DNA from 2 places in the Stenotrophomonas tuberculopleuritidis genome. Region 2 is predicted to be linked to the other one. Evidence: predicted binding sites of a transcription regulator. Region 2 holds the regulator's gene; the other holds the start of a gene.
What was found. The regulator FliA, encoded in region 2, starts transcription of late flagellar genes. The targets are predictions, from matches to a motif close to TAAAGTTTNNCNNNCNNNGGCCGATAA.
Positions count from the first base shown of each region.

Region 1: Q5Z10_RS13145 (methyl-accepting chemotaxis protein) is a predicted target of FliA. The motif match lies at 5,325-5,351, and genes of this name have one in related genera.

Region 1 is NZ_CP130831.1:2,806,649-2,813,944, forward strand. Features, by position in the region: gene Q5Z10_RS13085 (MerR family transcriptional regulator) at 1-34, shown strand, start outside; tRNA gene Q5Z10_RS13090 (tRNA-Ala) at 131-206, shown strand; tRNA gene Q5Z10_RS13095 (tRNA-Glu) at 260-335, shown strand; gene Q5Z10_RS13100 (hypothetical protein) at 342-464, shown strand; tRNA gene Q5Z10_RS13105 (tRNA-Ala) at 520-595, shown strand; tRNA gene Q5Z10_RS13110 (tRNA-Glu) at 644-719, shown strand; tRNA gene Q5Z10_RS13115 (tRNA-Ala) at 763-838, shown strand; tRNA gene Q5Z10_RS13120 (tRNA-Glu) at 886-961, shown strand; gene Q5Z10_RS13125 (GNAT family N-acetyltransferase) at 1,019-1,435, opposite strand; gene Q5Z10_RS13130 (SOS response-associated peptidase family protein) at 1,515-2,471, shown strand; gene Q5Z10_RS13135 (response regulator) at 2,537-2,920, opposite strand; tRNA gene Q5Z10_RS13140 (tRNA-Leu) at 3,057-3,142, shown strand; gene Q5Z10_RS13145 (methyl-accepting chemotaxis protein) at 3,252-5,093, opposite strand; gene Q5Z10_RS13150 (DUF5694 domain-containing protein) at 5,520-6,608, shown strand; gene Q5Z10_RS13155 (putative quinol monooxygenase) at 6,646-6,936, shown strand; gene Q5Z10_RS13160 (hypothetical protein) at 6,933-7,202, opposite strand; gene Q5Z10_RS13165 (PAS domain S-box protein) at 7,263-7,296, opposite strand, start outside.
Region 2 is NZ_CP130831.1:2,271,041-2,278,336, forward strand. Features, by position in the region: gene Q5Z10_RS10710 (chemotaxis protein CheA) at 1-1,086, opposite strand, end outside; gene Q5Z10_RS10715 (protein phosphatase CheZ) at 1,089-1,694, opposite strand; gene cheY (chemotaxis response regulator CheY) at 1,694-2,086, opposite strand; gene Q5Z10_RS10725 (RNA polymerase sigma factor FliA) at 2,144-2,887, opposite strand; gene Q5Z10_RS10730 (MinD/ParA family ATP-binding protein) at 2,884-3,771, opposite strand; gene flhF (flagellar biosynthesis GTPase FlhF) at 3,758-5,407, opposite strand; gene flhA (flagellar biosynthesis protein FlhA) at 5,553-7,296, opposite strand, start outside.

The sequences.
Region 1 (7,296 bases), 540 kb from region 2:
GATCCTGGCCGCACTCACGGCTGACGCGCCCTGAGCGACGCTGCGGCTGCGCGATCGGCGTGCAGAAAAGTGCAACAAAGCGCTTGCCAACCCCTGGGGGCACAGCTATTATTTCGCTCCTCAGCGACGTGGGGCCATAGCTCAGCTGGGAGAGCGCCTGCATGGCATGCAGGAGGTCAGCGGTTCGATCCCGCTTGGCTCCACCATACTTTCGGCATTAGGCCGTCGAAAGGTCGCAAAGAACATTGATGAGATCTGCGTCCCCATCGTCTAGAGGCCTAGGACATCACCCTTTCACGGTGGCGACCGGGGTTCGAATCCCCGTGGGGACGCCACTCATCATGAACAACGAGGACCCGGCCGATAACCGGGTCTTTTTTGTTCACCGCCACCTGCGTTCCAGGTGTGGCGTTGCGGTTCTCCCCGCCTTCATGGCCGGGCAGGACGACAACGAAAAAAGCTGAAAAAAAAGCTTCCACAAATGTGAACAGGCAGGTATGATAGGCGGCTCGGTAACACGGGGCCATAGCTCAGCTGGGAGAGCGCCTGCATGGCATGCAGGAGGTCAGCGGTTCGATCCCGCTTGGCTCCACCACTTTCGACATTAGGCCGTCGAAAGTTCTACAACTTGAAGTTTTCGTGCGTCCCCATCGTCTAGAGGCCTAGGACATCACCCTTTCACGGTGGCGACCGGGGTTCGAATCCCCGTGGGGACGCCAGTTTCAAACGGACTCTGCTCCCGGCAGATATCCGATGTTTCATGGGGCCATAGCTCAGCTGGGAGAGCGCCTGCATGGCATGCAGGAGGTCAGCGGTTCGATCCCGCTTGGCTCCACCACTTCGACATTAGGCCGTCGAAGGATCTACAACTTGAAGTTTTCGTGCGTCCCCATCGTCTAGAGGCCTAGGACATCACCCTTTCACGGTGGCGACCGGGGTTCGAATCCCCGTGGGGACGCCAATTCTTGAAACCCCGGCTTCGGCCGGGGTTTTTCTTTGCCTGCACGCGCGCGGGTGTTCAGAACCGCCGATACATCCCGATCGACGCCGGAGCGGTCGGCGCGAAGCCGAACTGCGCGTACAGCCGATGTGCCTCGCCGTCGGCCAGCAGACTCACGTACGCCGAGGGCGGCAGATTGCCCTGCATCCAGACGCTCAGCCGCTGCATCACCTGCTTGCCCAGGCCCTGCCCCTGCAACCGCGGCAGCACGGCGATATCGCAGACCTGCAGATGGCAGCCACCATCGCCGATGATCCGGCCCATCGCCACCAGCTCGCTGCCCTGGTAGGCGCAGACACCGAACACGGTATTGGGCAACGCGCGCGTCGCAGCCTCATGGGTCTTGGCGCTGAGGCCTGCCAGCGCGCGCAGCTGGCAGTAGTCTTCCACCGTGGGTACCGCCTCGCGGAACTGGATCGTCGCCGGATCACTCATGCAGCATCTCCCTGAAGGTCGGGCTATCCTGCCGCATCTACGCCGCAGTTGCTGCGACCCACGCACCGGTTGCCCATCGATGTGCTACTCCGCCCTGATCCGTGCCGACTACGCCAAACTGGTCCGTGAGTTCGGCGCGGTGCTGTCCCTGCAGGATTTCGCCGAACTGTACGCCCACGATCCCGGCAAGAAGCGGCCGAAGACGCCGAAGGCCATGGACGATGGCTTTGCCGGCGCGCGCACCGAACTGGGCCGCGACATCGTGGCGAAGATCCAGCAATGGCACGCGCAGGAACGGCTGGCACTGCAGGCCGAACTGGCCCGCCAGGTGGAGCGGCGCGATATCGCCAGCGCCACCCTGGCCACCCGCCCCACACAGAAGGCGCGCAACGACCTGCGCATTGCCGGCAACCGGATCGAACGCGCCCAGGCACGGCTGGACGATCTGCACCGCGAGCAGCTGCTGCCCCGCGACAACCGCATTTTCCCCGGGACCTACGCGCCGGTGATGGTCAGCGAGAACGGGCAGCGGGTGATCCGGCCGATGCGCTACCAGTGCCGCCTGCCGGACGCACCGGCCCGCAACGATGTGCTCTATCCAGGCACCTACAACGCACGCCGCGACAGCCTGGAAGGCTATTGGCGCGGGGCGTTCGGGCTGCACCATGGCGTGGTGGTGGTGCGCGCCTTCTACGAGCATGTACCGCGCCACGCCAGTGCCGGGCGCACGTTGGAGCCCGGGGAAAAGGCGCAGGACAGGGTGCTGGAGTTCCGTCCCGATCCGCCGCGCGACCTGCTGCTGGCCTGCCTGTGGGCCGAATGGGAGGGCCCCGAAGGACACCTGCTCTCGTTTGCGACCATCACCGACACACCGCCGGCCGATGTCGCCGCCGCCGGGCATGACCGCGGCGTGCTGCCGATCCGCGCCGAGCATCTGGATGCATGGCTGAACCCGGACCCGGACAACCTGGCGGCGCAGTACGCCATCCTCGACGATCGCGAGGATATCCGCTACGTCCATGAAGAGGCCGCCTGAGTCGCGCTGGCCCTGGCTGGCCTGCCGCCATGACGCGATCGCAGCGCGCCGGGCCCGGCCCCGGATCAGGTCACATCGGCCCTGGAACGACCGACCGCGCGAACCAGCGCCCTGCTCAGGTCCGCGGACAGGTACGGCTTGACCAGCAGCACGCCCGACTGCATCGCCAGCGGCAACTGATCGGCGGTCATGCCCGTGGCCAGCACGAACGGCACCTTGCGCGCACCGAGCGCCGCCGCAACCGGCTCGCTGGTTTCATTGCGGGCCAAGCGATAGTCCAGCAGGGCAACGTCCGGCGTCGTCTGTTCGAGCAGGCGCAGCGCCTCGGCGACCGACGCCGCCAGCCCCACGACCCGGGCACCGGAGTGCACCAGCTGCATCTGCAGCAGCGCCGCGCTCATCTCGTCGTTTTCAACTACCAGCACCCGCAGGTCCTGCAACGCTGACATCGGCTTTCGCTCCCGCGCCTGTTAAGCCCTTCCAGTATAGCCAGCGCCAGGCTGATACCGACAGCGCCCCTACCCGCCGCAGGCAGCCTGGGCCTCTATCAACGCCGTGCAGCGTCGGGTACACTAGCCCGCTGCTGCCGGTGTGGCGGAATGGTATACGCAGCTGACTCAAAATCAGCCGGGGGCAACCCCATGAAGGTTCGAGTCCTTTCACCGGCACCATCGATCAAGGCCAGGTCCCCGACCTGGCCTTTGTCGTTTTCACGCTGGCCTTGGCGCAACCGATGCCATCGCCACTGGCCAGCCCGGCCGGCGCGCGTTCCCCGGGCTGCTACACCACCCGCAACGCCGGCGCGTGACTGCCGGAGCCGTGCCCTGCCCCGGCCCCGGCCTGCACGCGGAATCCGGCGACGGTCCGCAGCAGCTCCGAGGACTGTTCCTCCATGCTGCGGGCCGCGGCCGACGCTTCCTCCACCAGCGCGGCATTCTGCTGCGTCCCCTGGTCGATCAGGTCCACGGCCTGGTTCATCTGCTGGATGTCATCGCTCTGCTGCTGGGCCGCGGTGCTGATCTCGGTCACCAGGTCGCTGACGCGGCGCACATCGACCACGATCTCGTCCATGGTCCGGCCAGCGCTTTCGACCTGCGCGGTACCCGCCCCGACATTGGCCACCGACGCGTCGATCAGCTGCTTGATTTCCTTGGCCGCGCCGGCCGAGCGCTGCGACAGTTCGCGGATCTCGGTGGCGACCACGGCAAAGCCACGCCCGTGCTCACCGGCGCGTGCGGCTTCCACCGCCGCGTTCAACGCCAGGATGTTGGTCTGGAAGGCGATGCCATCGATCACGCCGATGATGTCGACGATGCGCCGCGAGGAGGCATTGATCACCGCCATCGTGGCGACCACTTCGTGCACCACCTGGCCACCGCGCGCGGCCACCTCGGCAGCTCCCCCCGCCAGTTGACTGGCCTGGCGCGCATTGGTCGCGGTGCGCTGCACGGTCTCGGCCAGCCCCTTCATCGACACGGCGGTCTCTTCCAGTGAAGCGGCCTGCTGCTCGGTACGCTGCGACAGGTCGCTGTTGCCCTGGGCAATCTCGGTCGCTCCCACCGCAATCGTGTCGGCGGCGAACTTGATCTGGCCGATGATGCCGGCCATCGCTTCGACCAGTGCGTTGACCCCGCCACACAGCTCGGCGATCGGCCCGCTCTTGTCGGTCATCGCGATGCGGTGGGTCAGGTCGCCCTCCTTCGCCGCCGCCACCACTTCGCGGGTCTGCGCCACCGCCTGCTGCATGGCCTGGCTTGCATGCACCTGTGCGGTGATGTCGGTGGCGTACTTGACCACCTTGAACGGCCGTCCATTGGCGTCCAGGATCGGGTTGTACGAGGCCTGGATCCACACCTCGCGGCCCGCTTTGCCCAGCCGCCGATACTGGCCGGCGTCGTACTCGCCGCGGCCAAGCTTTTCCCAGAACTGCCGATACCCCGCACTGCTCCGGTACTCGGGCTCCACGAACAGCGAATGATGCTGACCACGCACCTCGTCCAGCGTGTACCCGGTGACGGCGAGGAAGTTGGCATTGGCGGCGAGGATGCGCCCGTCCATGCTGAATTCGATCACCGCCTGCGACTTGTCGATGGCAGCCAGCTGGCCGGCCGACTCCGCAGCCTGCTGCCTCTGCGCGGTGATGTCGGTGGCGAACTTGACGACCTTGTAGGGCCGTCCCTGCGGGTCCAGCACCGGGTTGTAGGACGCCTGGATCCAGATCTCGCGGCCGCCCTTGCCGAACCGGCGGTACTGCCCGGCATCGAATTCACCCCGGCCCAGCCGCGCCCAGAACTCGCGGTAGTCGGCGCTGCGCGCCTGCTCGGGATCGACGAACAGCGAATGGTGCTTGCCCTGGATCTCATCCAGGCGATATCCCAGCGCCTGCAGGAAATTGTCGTTGGCCTGCAGGATGGTGCCATCCAGGGCGAATTCGATGACCGCCTGCACGCGGTGCAGGGCGGCGACCTGCGCCTCCAGCTCGGCATGGCGGCGGGTGTCGGCGGCCAGCGCCACCGCACTGCGCGGCGAGCCCAGCGCGCCCAGCAGCGCGCGCCAGGGCGACCAACGGGTGAGCACGTCGGCCGGCGCCTGTGCGCCTGCCGTGAAGCCGGGAATAAGCATCGTCTGATCCTCGGTGTCCGGTAGTGGTTGCGACCCGACGGGCGGGATGCCCGGCGGCAACATCAATTGCCTGGACGTACAGACGCCCGGGGGCGGCGTCACTCGAGCGACTGGCAGGAAGCATTGAGGCAGCTGCGATCGTCATCCAACAGCGGCGGAGCACACAGCACGGGCCGCCCATCGGGGGCAGCCTCGAGGTCCGTCGGTGGTGCGGGTGCGGATCCTGATCAGCTATCGGCCTGCCTGGCGCCACCTTTAGCGCGGCGCCTCATCGGCGCCAGCGCCAACCCCGGCGGCCCGGTCCGGGTTGCCTGGCCGGGATGCAACAGGCACGCGGAAGGTTGCAATGACCAACGGGACATCCGTCGGCGCTCCCGGCGCTGCAGCATCCGACGCTGCAGCACAACCCCAACCCCAGGAGGCAGCATGCTTCGTCGCGCGGGCACCATCCTCATCCTCGGCCTGTTCAGCGCTGCGGCGCTGGCCAGTGACAGCGGATTCCGGCCCAGTTTCCAGCCTGACCAGTTGAAGGGCCCGCCCGCCGGCCGCGCCAACGAGGTGCTGGTGCTGGGAACGATGCATCTGTCGGGGCTGCCGGACACCTTCCAGCCAGCGCTGCTGGAACCCCTGCTGCAACGCCTGGCACGCTGGCGTCCTGAAGCGATCGCCACCGAGGACGTGTCCGGCGTGCAGTGCGACTTCATGCGCCGTCATCCGGCGCGCTATGCCGACAGCATTGCCTCGTACTGCTTCAACACCGATGCGGCCCGCGCAGCGACCGGCCTGGACGTCGCCGCCGCCAGCGTCGAAATGGAACGGTTGCTGGCCACCTGGCCGGCAGCGCCCACGGCCGCGCAGCGGCGCCATCTGGCGGCGGTGTTCCTCGCGGCCGGCGAGCGCGGCTCGGCGCAGGTGCAATGGCTGCGCCTGCCCGCCGATGCCCGCATCGCCGGTGACGGCCTGGATGAGGCACTGGTCGGCATCCTCGACAAGGGCCTGACCCGTCGCAATGAAACCACCCTGCTGGCCGCAGTGCTCGCCGCCCGCCTGGGCCTGGAACGGCTGTGGTCCGTCGACGACCACACCGCCGATTCACCTACCCCTGCGGAGGATGAGCAGGCGATCGCCGCCGTGATGAAGAAGGCCTGGGACAACCCCCATGCGAACGCGCGCCGGCACACGGACGAACAGCTGCTCGCCAGGCTCGGCGAGCCGGATGGGCTGATGGCCCTGTATCGGGACTACAACCGCCCGGACGTCGGGCTGCAGTCCTACCGGGCGGACTTCGGCGCAGCGCTGGTCGAGCCTTCGCAGAAGGCCTTCGGCCGCAACTACGTTGCCTACTGGGAAACCCGCAACCTGCGCATGGTTGCCAACATCCGCGACGTGCTGGGGCTGCGTCCGGGCACGCGCCTGCTTGCCATCGTCGGCGCTTCGCACAAGGGCTACTACGAGGCCTACCTCAACCAGATGCACGACGTGCAGCTGGTGGATGCCGAACAGGTACTGCGCTGACGCCGCTACCATGTGCGTTTCCGCAGCAGGGACCGTCATGCTCAAGGTGATCGCCGAGGACTTCATCCATCCTGACGCCGTGGACGCGGTGATGCCGCTGTACCGCGAGCTGGTGGCGCAGACCCGTCGCGAGCCGTTGTGCATCGCCTACGATCTGTTCGTCGACCAGAAGGATCCCGGCCACTTCATCTTCATCGAACACTGGCCGGACCGTGCGGCGCTGGATGCGCACTGTGCCACCGAGCACTTCCGTCGTCTGGTGCCGCTGATCGATGCACACCAGCGCAGGCCCGGCACGTTCCTGCTGATGGACCCGGCCGCGCTTTAGCGGCGCGGTGGCGATCTTGGCGGGTGCGGTCGGTGCTCCCGGGTGGCCTGCCGCCCGGCGCGCCACCGCATCACGCTGATGGCAACGATGCCGCCCAGCGTGGCCAGCAGCATCACCGTCACGCCCCACTGCAGCACCGGCAGCAGCGACTGCGCCTGCTGATCGGTACGCAGCTGCTCCCATCGCAGCCAGCCGCAGGCGGCCAGGCACCAGCCCACCGCAGCCGGCGCATAGGCGCGAATGGCTTCCGCATTCCAGTAGGTCATCGCATTCTCCTGTAGTGGGCACGGCCGCAGTATTCGCCGCCCCGCTCTCACAGGCTGAGATCAGCCGGTACCAACGTCGCTGCCGTCCGCGGCG
Region 2 (7,296 bases):
CGCCTCGCGCAGGTCGGGCATTTCCACGCCATGGTCGATCGCGTTGCGTACCAGGTGCACCAGCGGGTCGGCCAGCGCTTCGACCAGATTGCGGTCGAGCTCGGTCTCGGCACCGATCAGCTCCAGGTCCACTTCCTTCTTGAGCGACCGCGCAACGTCGCGGGCCACCTTCGGGAACCGCGAGAACACCTTGCCGACCGGTTGCATGCGGGTCCGCATCACCGCCGACTGCAGCCGTGCGGTGGCGATGTCCAGGGTGGACACCGCACGATCCAGCTCTTCGTCGCGCAGGCGCGTGCGCAGGGTCTTCAGGCGGTTGCGGGACAGCACCAGCTCGCCGATCAGGTTGACGATGGCATCCAGGCGCTTGGTGTCCACGCGCACGGTGTGCTCGGCTTCGGCAACCGGCTTGTTGGCCGCCGGCCGCGCGGCCGCTGCCGCCGGCGCTGCAGGTCGCGGCGCCGCTGCGACCGGCGCCGGCGCAGGAACCGCGCTGGCGCCCGGGGCGGCGCCGCCGTGAAGCTGGTCGAGCAGGGCTTCGAACTCGTCCTCGCTGATCATGTCGTCGGCCTTCTTCGCCGCCGGCGCCACCGTGGTCGGCGCCTTGCCGCCATGCAACTGGTCGAGCAGGGCCTCGAATTCGTCGTCGGTGATCAGGTCGCCGGTGCCGGCCGCTGCCGGCGCCACCGCTGGCGCCGCCGCGGCGCCGCCCTGCACGTCGAACTGGGCGACCAGTTCCGGCGGGGCGTAGCCCGGTTCGCTGCCGGAGGACACCGCATCGAGCATCGACTGCAGGTAATCCAGCGATTGCTGGGCCGCATCGAAATGATGGGCCTGCAGCACGGCCTGGCCGGCGCGCGCGGCGCCCAGCGCCTCTTCGGCGGCGTGGCACAGTTCGACCATCGCGGTGATGCCGAGGAAGCCCGCGCCGCCCTTCAGCGTGTGGTATCCGCGGAAGACCGCGTTGAGCTGTTCGTTGTCCTGCGGTGCCTGTTCCAGCGACACCAGCTGTTCGCCGAGGCGATCCAGGATTTCCTGTGCCTCGATGATGAAATCGGCAGTGATGTCGTCGGCTACCGCGCCCATGGTTACAGCCCCAGATCCGACAACAGGTCGTCGGCGTCGTTCTGCGAGACCGCGTGGCGGTCCAGTCCCTTCAGTGCCGGCCCGGCCAGTTCCGGGGCGGTGCGATGCTGTTCCGGCGGCAGCCCGAGCGCGCCGAAACCTTCGTGCACGCGGCGGACAATGCCCACCACGCGGCGGATGATCTGCCCGGTCAGGTCCTGGTAGCTCTGGGTCAGGGCGATCTCGGTGAGGTTGTGGCGGATGCGCTCAAGCTGTGCATCCTGGCCCGGCTGCAGGCCATCGGCGCGCAGCTGCTCGGTCAGGCTGCGGCATTCCTCGGCCAGGTCCAGGGTGCGATGGGTGGCCTGTTCGGTCATTGCCACCACGTGATCCAGCCGTGCGCAGGCGTCGTCCAGTTCGCCGGCTTCGTCGGGCACGGTCGGCAGCTCGCCCAGGGCCTGGCCCAGTTCGCGCGCCAGCCGCGAAAGGCCGCTCATCATCGGCTGGGTGCGTGCCGCCACCAGACCGTCGATGCGCTGGCGCCAGGCCGCTTCGTCGCCGGATTCCAGCGCGTCCAGGGCTTCCTGCAGGCGCTGGGCGAGGGCATTCTTGTCGACCGTGGTATCCATCAGGCGCTGGCCGCCAGGCGTTCGAAGATCTTGCCCAGCTTTTCTTCCAGGGTCTGCGCGGTGAACGGCTTGATGATGTAGCCGTTCACGCCGTTCTGCGCGGCTTCGATGATCTGCTCGCGCTTGGCTTCGGCGGTGACCATCAGCACCGGCAGGGTCTTCAGCTTGGCATCGGCACGGATCGCCTTGAGCAGTTCGATGCCGGTCATCACCGGCATGTTCCAGTCGGTGACCACGAAGTCGAACGGCTGGCTCTGCAGCAACGACAGCGCGGCATGCCCGTCCTCGGCTTCGGCGGTGTTGGTGAAGCCCAGATCGCCCAGCAGGTTCTTGACGATACGACGCATGGTCGAGAAATCGTCGACGATCAGGATGCGCATGTTCTTGTTCAAAGCAGAGTTCCTTTGTTGTTCAGCTCTCGAGCCCGGCGTCGGCCATCTCGAGCATGTTCATTGTTCAAGGCCGGCATCGGCGGCCTCGAAAATCTTCAACCGGCCACGCAGGCGCAGCACTGCCTGGCCGTGGATCTGGCAGACCCGCGATTCGCTCACCCCGAGCACGGCACCGATCTCCTTCAGGTTCAGTTCCTGCTCGTAATAGAGCGACAGCACCAGCTGCTCGCGCTCGGGCAGGTGGCCGATGGCCTTGCCCAGCTCGCGACCGAACTCGCCGCGCTCCAGCACCTGCTGCGGGGTCGGGCCGCCCTGGGCGACGGTATCCAGCTCGCCCTGGTCTTCGATGCGCGATTCCAGGCTCAGTACCTGGCCGCGCGAGGCATCCTCCATCAGCCGCAGGTACTCCGGCAGCGGCATGTCCATGGCTGCGGCCACCTCGGTCGCGCTGGCGGCGCGCCCGGTGCTCTGCTCCAGCCGGCGGATGGTCGCTGCCGCATCGCGGGCGCGACGGTGCACCGAACGCGGCACCCAGTCGCCACGGCGGATCTCGTCGATCATCGAACCGCGGATGCGGATCGACGCATAGGTCTCGAACGAGGCGCCCTGGTCGGCGTCGTAACTGCGCGAGGCTTCGATCAGGCCCATCATGCCGGCCTGGATCAGATCGTCCACCTCGACACTGGCCGGCAGTCGTGCGGCCAGGTGGTGGGCGATGCGCCGCACCAGGTCCGAATGCTGGGCGATGACCTCGTTCGCCGCCGAGCGCTGGACTTCCCTGTACTGGGCGGCGCCTTTCATGCGGCCACCCCACGCTGCTTGAGAATGCGTTCGAGGAAGAACTCGACGCCACCACGGGGTTCGGTCGGGGCCTGCCAGCGGGCGGTGCGGCGGGCGATCTCGGTGATCGCCAGCGCGGCCGGGCTGGACGGGTAGGCCTTCACCACCGGCTGCTGGCGCTGCACCGACAGGCGCAGCCAGTCATCCTGCGGCACGCAGCCCAGGTAGTTCAGCGAGACATCGGCCAGGAACTTCTCGCAGACGCGGGTCAGCTTCTCATACAGCACGCGCCCTTCGTTGGGGTCGCGCACCATGTTGGCCACCACCTGGATGCGGTCCACGCCGCGTTCGCGCGACAGCACCTTGATCAGCGCGTAGGCGTCGGTGATCGAGGCCGGCTCGTCGCAGACCACCACCACGGTGTCCTGCGCGGCCTGGCAGAAGGTCAGCACGCCGTCATTGATGCCGGCGGCGGTGTCCACCACCATGATGTCCAGCTCGCGTTCCAGTTCGGAGAACACGTTGACCAGGCCGACGTGCTCGGCCGGGGCCAGTTCGGCCATGTGCCGGCGACCGGACGCGGCCGGCACCACCAGCACGCCGTTGGGGCCCTCGATGATCACATCGTCCAGGCTGCAGCGTCCGGCGACCAGGTCGGCCAGGGTGTTGGTGGGGTTCAGGCCCAGGATCACATCGATGTTGGCCAGGCCCAGGTCGGCGTCGAGCAGCAGCGTGCGCTTGCCCATGCCGGCCAGCGCCACGGCCAGGTTGGCCGACACGTTGGTCTTGCCCACGCCGCCCTTGCCGCCGGTCACGGCGATCGTGCGCACAGGGCCCAGCGGCTCGCTGCGGGTGGCCGACAGCGGGAAGGTGGTGGTCAGCTTGGCGTACTCACGCGACGGCATGGTTCAACTCCGGGTTGCAGGGCATATCGGCCGCGCGGCGCAAATCTTCAAGGCGAAGTACAAGATTGGCTGCACTGGCGCGGTGCAGGTCGTCCGGGACGTCCTGGCCGTCGGTCACCCAGGTGATCGGCAGCTTGTGGTCCACCGCCACCGACAGGGCGTTGCCGAAGCGGCCGGTCTCGTCCAGCTTGCTCAGCACCAGGCCCTGCAGGTTGGCCGCGCCGAAGCGGCGCACCACCTCGTCCATGTCGCCGAAGCTGGTGTTGGCCGGCAGTACCAGCAGGGTGCGGACCTGGCGGGCCGCGCGCAGCCACTGCAGCTGGGCAGCCAGCGCGCGGTCGCGCGGGCCGAGGCCGGCGGTGTCGATCAGCACCAGCTTGTAGTCCTTCAGGCGTTCCAGCAGCTGGTCCAGGTCGGTGCCGCTGTTGGCCTCGTGCACCGCGATGCCGAGCTGGCGGCCGTAACCGTACAGCTGTTCGCGGGCGCCGATGCGCAGGGTATCGGTGGTGACCAGCGCGACATCGCGGGCGGCATGGGCTTCGGCGAAGCGCGAGGCCAGCTTGGCGATGGTGGTGGTCTTGCCGGCACCGGTGGGGCCGACCAGGGCGATGACGCCGCCTTCTTCCATCGGATCGACCGGCGCGATCGGCAGCTTGCGCGAGATCAGCCCCAGCATCAGGCCGCGGCCACGGTGGGCCTCGGTCTCCGGCGGAATCTGCATGGCCACGTCGCGGGCGATGCCGGCGTCGAAGCCGTACTCGTCCATCAGGTCCAGCGCGGTGGCGCGCACCGGGCAGCCACGCAGGCGCTCGTCGGTGAAGCGGTTCATCTCGCGCTCGATCACCTGGCGCATGCCGGCCACTTCCTGGCGCAGGTGGCGGATCTCGGCGTCATCCGGCGCGACCAGGGTCAATGCGGGGGCCACGGCCAGGGCCGGCAGCGGCGCCGGCGCGGCCTCGACCGCAGCGGCGGCGACCGTGGCGGCAGCGACCGGCACCGTCTCCAGGTCCGGCGCCGGCGCAGCAGCGGCTGCCATGGCCATCGGCAACGGCGGCGGTGCAGCGGCGATCGGTGCGGCGGTGTCTTCCAGCGGCGGATCGATCTGGAAACGGGCGCGGTTGATAGCGGCCGGCGCGACCGTCGCAGCGGCGGCCGGCGGGGCCACGATGGCCTCGGCGAACGGCGCGAAGATCTGTTCGGGCAGCGTCGATTCATTGACGGCGGCGCGGGCCAGGGTGGCGGCAAAGCCGGTGCTGCCGCGGGTCGGCACGATCTCGTCGGCGCTGTCCAGGGTGCGGCCGGTGGCGCCCACCGCGGCGCGGGCGAGGGCGGCGACCGCCGACGTGGTCGCGGCGACCGGCTCGGCGGCGGGGGTGCTGCTGCGGCGGCGGGTGACGGCAGCGATCACGGCATCGGCAGCGGTGCGCGGCTTCGGCGGCGGCGGCGGGGCCACCTCGCGGCGCGAGGCTTCCAGGGCGCGCTGCACGGCGCTCTCATCGTAGTTGGCGGCAGCGACGATCTCGATGCCTTCCTCGATCCGGCGGTTGGACAGGATCACGGCGTCGGGGCCGTGCTCCTTGCGCACCAGGTTCATGGCCGAACGCATGTCGGCGGCGACGAATCGTTTGATTTTCATGCTGTGGTCACGGGACGAAGTCGGCGGAGTGGCGGTCGGAGAACGCGGGTGGTCGGTGGTCTGCACGGTTCGGGTTCCCCTTGGAATCTGTCGGTTGCTGCGTTGTGGAGGTGGTGTCTGTTTTCTGGCGCGTCGGGAGGCGGCGTCAGCTGATCGTTCCGACCAGCTTCAGGCGCTTGTCTTCCGGCACCTCGCTGTAGGCCAGGACCGACAGCGACGGGACGCTGTGGCGGACCAGGCGGGCCAGCGCGGAACGCACCGGGCCCGGCACCAGCACCACCGCCGGCTCGTTCCTGGCTTCCTGCTTGCTGACACATTCGGCCAGGCTCTGGTGCAGTCGCTCAGCGAGTCCGGGTTCCAGCGCGGCGCCGTTGCCCTGCGTGGACTCCTGCAAGACACGTTCCAATTGCGGGTTGAGGGTGAACACCGGCAGCTCCGCCGACATTCCGGCGATCTCCTGCACGATGAAGCGGCCCAGCGCGGTGCGCACCGCCGCGGTCAGCGTGGCCGGGTCCTGGCTGTGCGCGGCGTGTTCGACCAGCGCCTCGGCGATCTTGCGCAGCTGGCGGATCGGAATGCGCTCGATCAGCAGGTTCTGCAGGACGCGCACCACCGCCGACAGCGGCAGCGCCTTGGGCGTCAGATCTTCGACGAGCTTGGGGGCACTCTTGGCCAGGTTGGCCAGCAGGTGCTGCACTTCCTCGTGGCCCAGCAGTTCCGGGGCATGCTCGCGGATCAGGTGCGACAGATGGGTGGCAACCACCGTGGCCGGGTCGACCACGGTGTAGCCCATGGTTTCCGCCTGGGCACGCTGGTGCGGCTGGATCCAGGTGGCGTCCAGGCCGAAGGCCGGGTCCTTGCCGGCGATGCCTTCCAGCGGGCCGAGCGCGCTGCCCGGGTCCAGCGCCAGTTCGCGGTCCGGATGGATGTCGGCGGTGGCCACCGGCACGCCATGCACCAGCACCCGGTAGCCATTGGCCGGCAGTTCCAGGTTGTCGCGGATGTGCACAGAAGGAATCAGGAAGCCTACGTCCTGGGTCAGCTTGCGGCGCACGCCCTTGATGCGTGCCATCAGCTCGCCGCCCTGGTTGCTGTCCACCAGCGGAATCAGCCGATAGCCCACTTCCAGGCCCAGCGGGTCGACCGGGCGCAGTTCGTCCCAGCTCAGTTCGGCGGTGGCCGCCGGCGCGGCGGGGCGGCCCAGCGCATTCAATGCAGCGGCGTCATTGGCGGCTGCATCGGCAGCCGGCGCCTGGCCCTTGCGGTACAGCTTCCAGGCGATGAAACCGAGGATCGCCGCCAGCGTCAGGAAAGCGACGTTGGGCATGCCCGGCACCAGGCCGACCAGGCCCAGGATGCCGGCGGTGATGGCCAGCGCGCGGTACTGGCCGAACACCTGGCCGGTCATGGCCTGGGCCATGTCCTGCGAGCGCGAGGCGCGGGTGACCAGCATCGCCACGGCGCTGGACACCAGCAGGGCAGGCAGCTGCGCCACCAGGCCGTCACCGATGGACAGCAGGGTATAGGTGGCGGCGGCATCGCCGAACGGCATGCCATGCTGCAGCACGCCCACGGCCAGGCCGCCGAGCATGTTGATGAACAGGATCAGGATGCCGGCGATGGCGTCGCCGCGGATGAACTTGCTGGCGCCGTCCATCGCGCCGTAGAAGTCGGCTTCCTCGCGGACTTCCTCGCGGCGAAGCTTGGCTTCCTCACGCGTCAGCAGGCCGGCGTTGAGATCGGCGTCGATCGCCATCTGCTTGCCGGGCATGGCGTCCAGGATGAAGCGCGCGGTCACTTCCGAGACGCGGCCGGCGCCCTTGGTGATGACCACGAAGTTGATGATGGTGAGGATCGCGAACACCACGATGCCGACCGCGTAGTTGCCG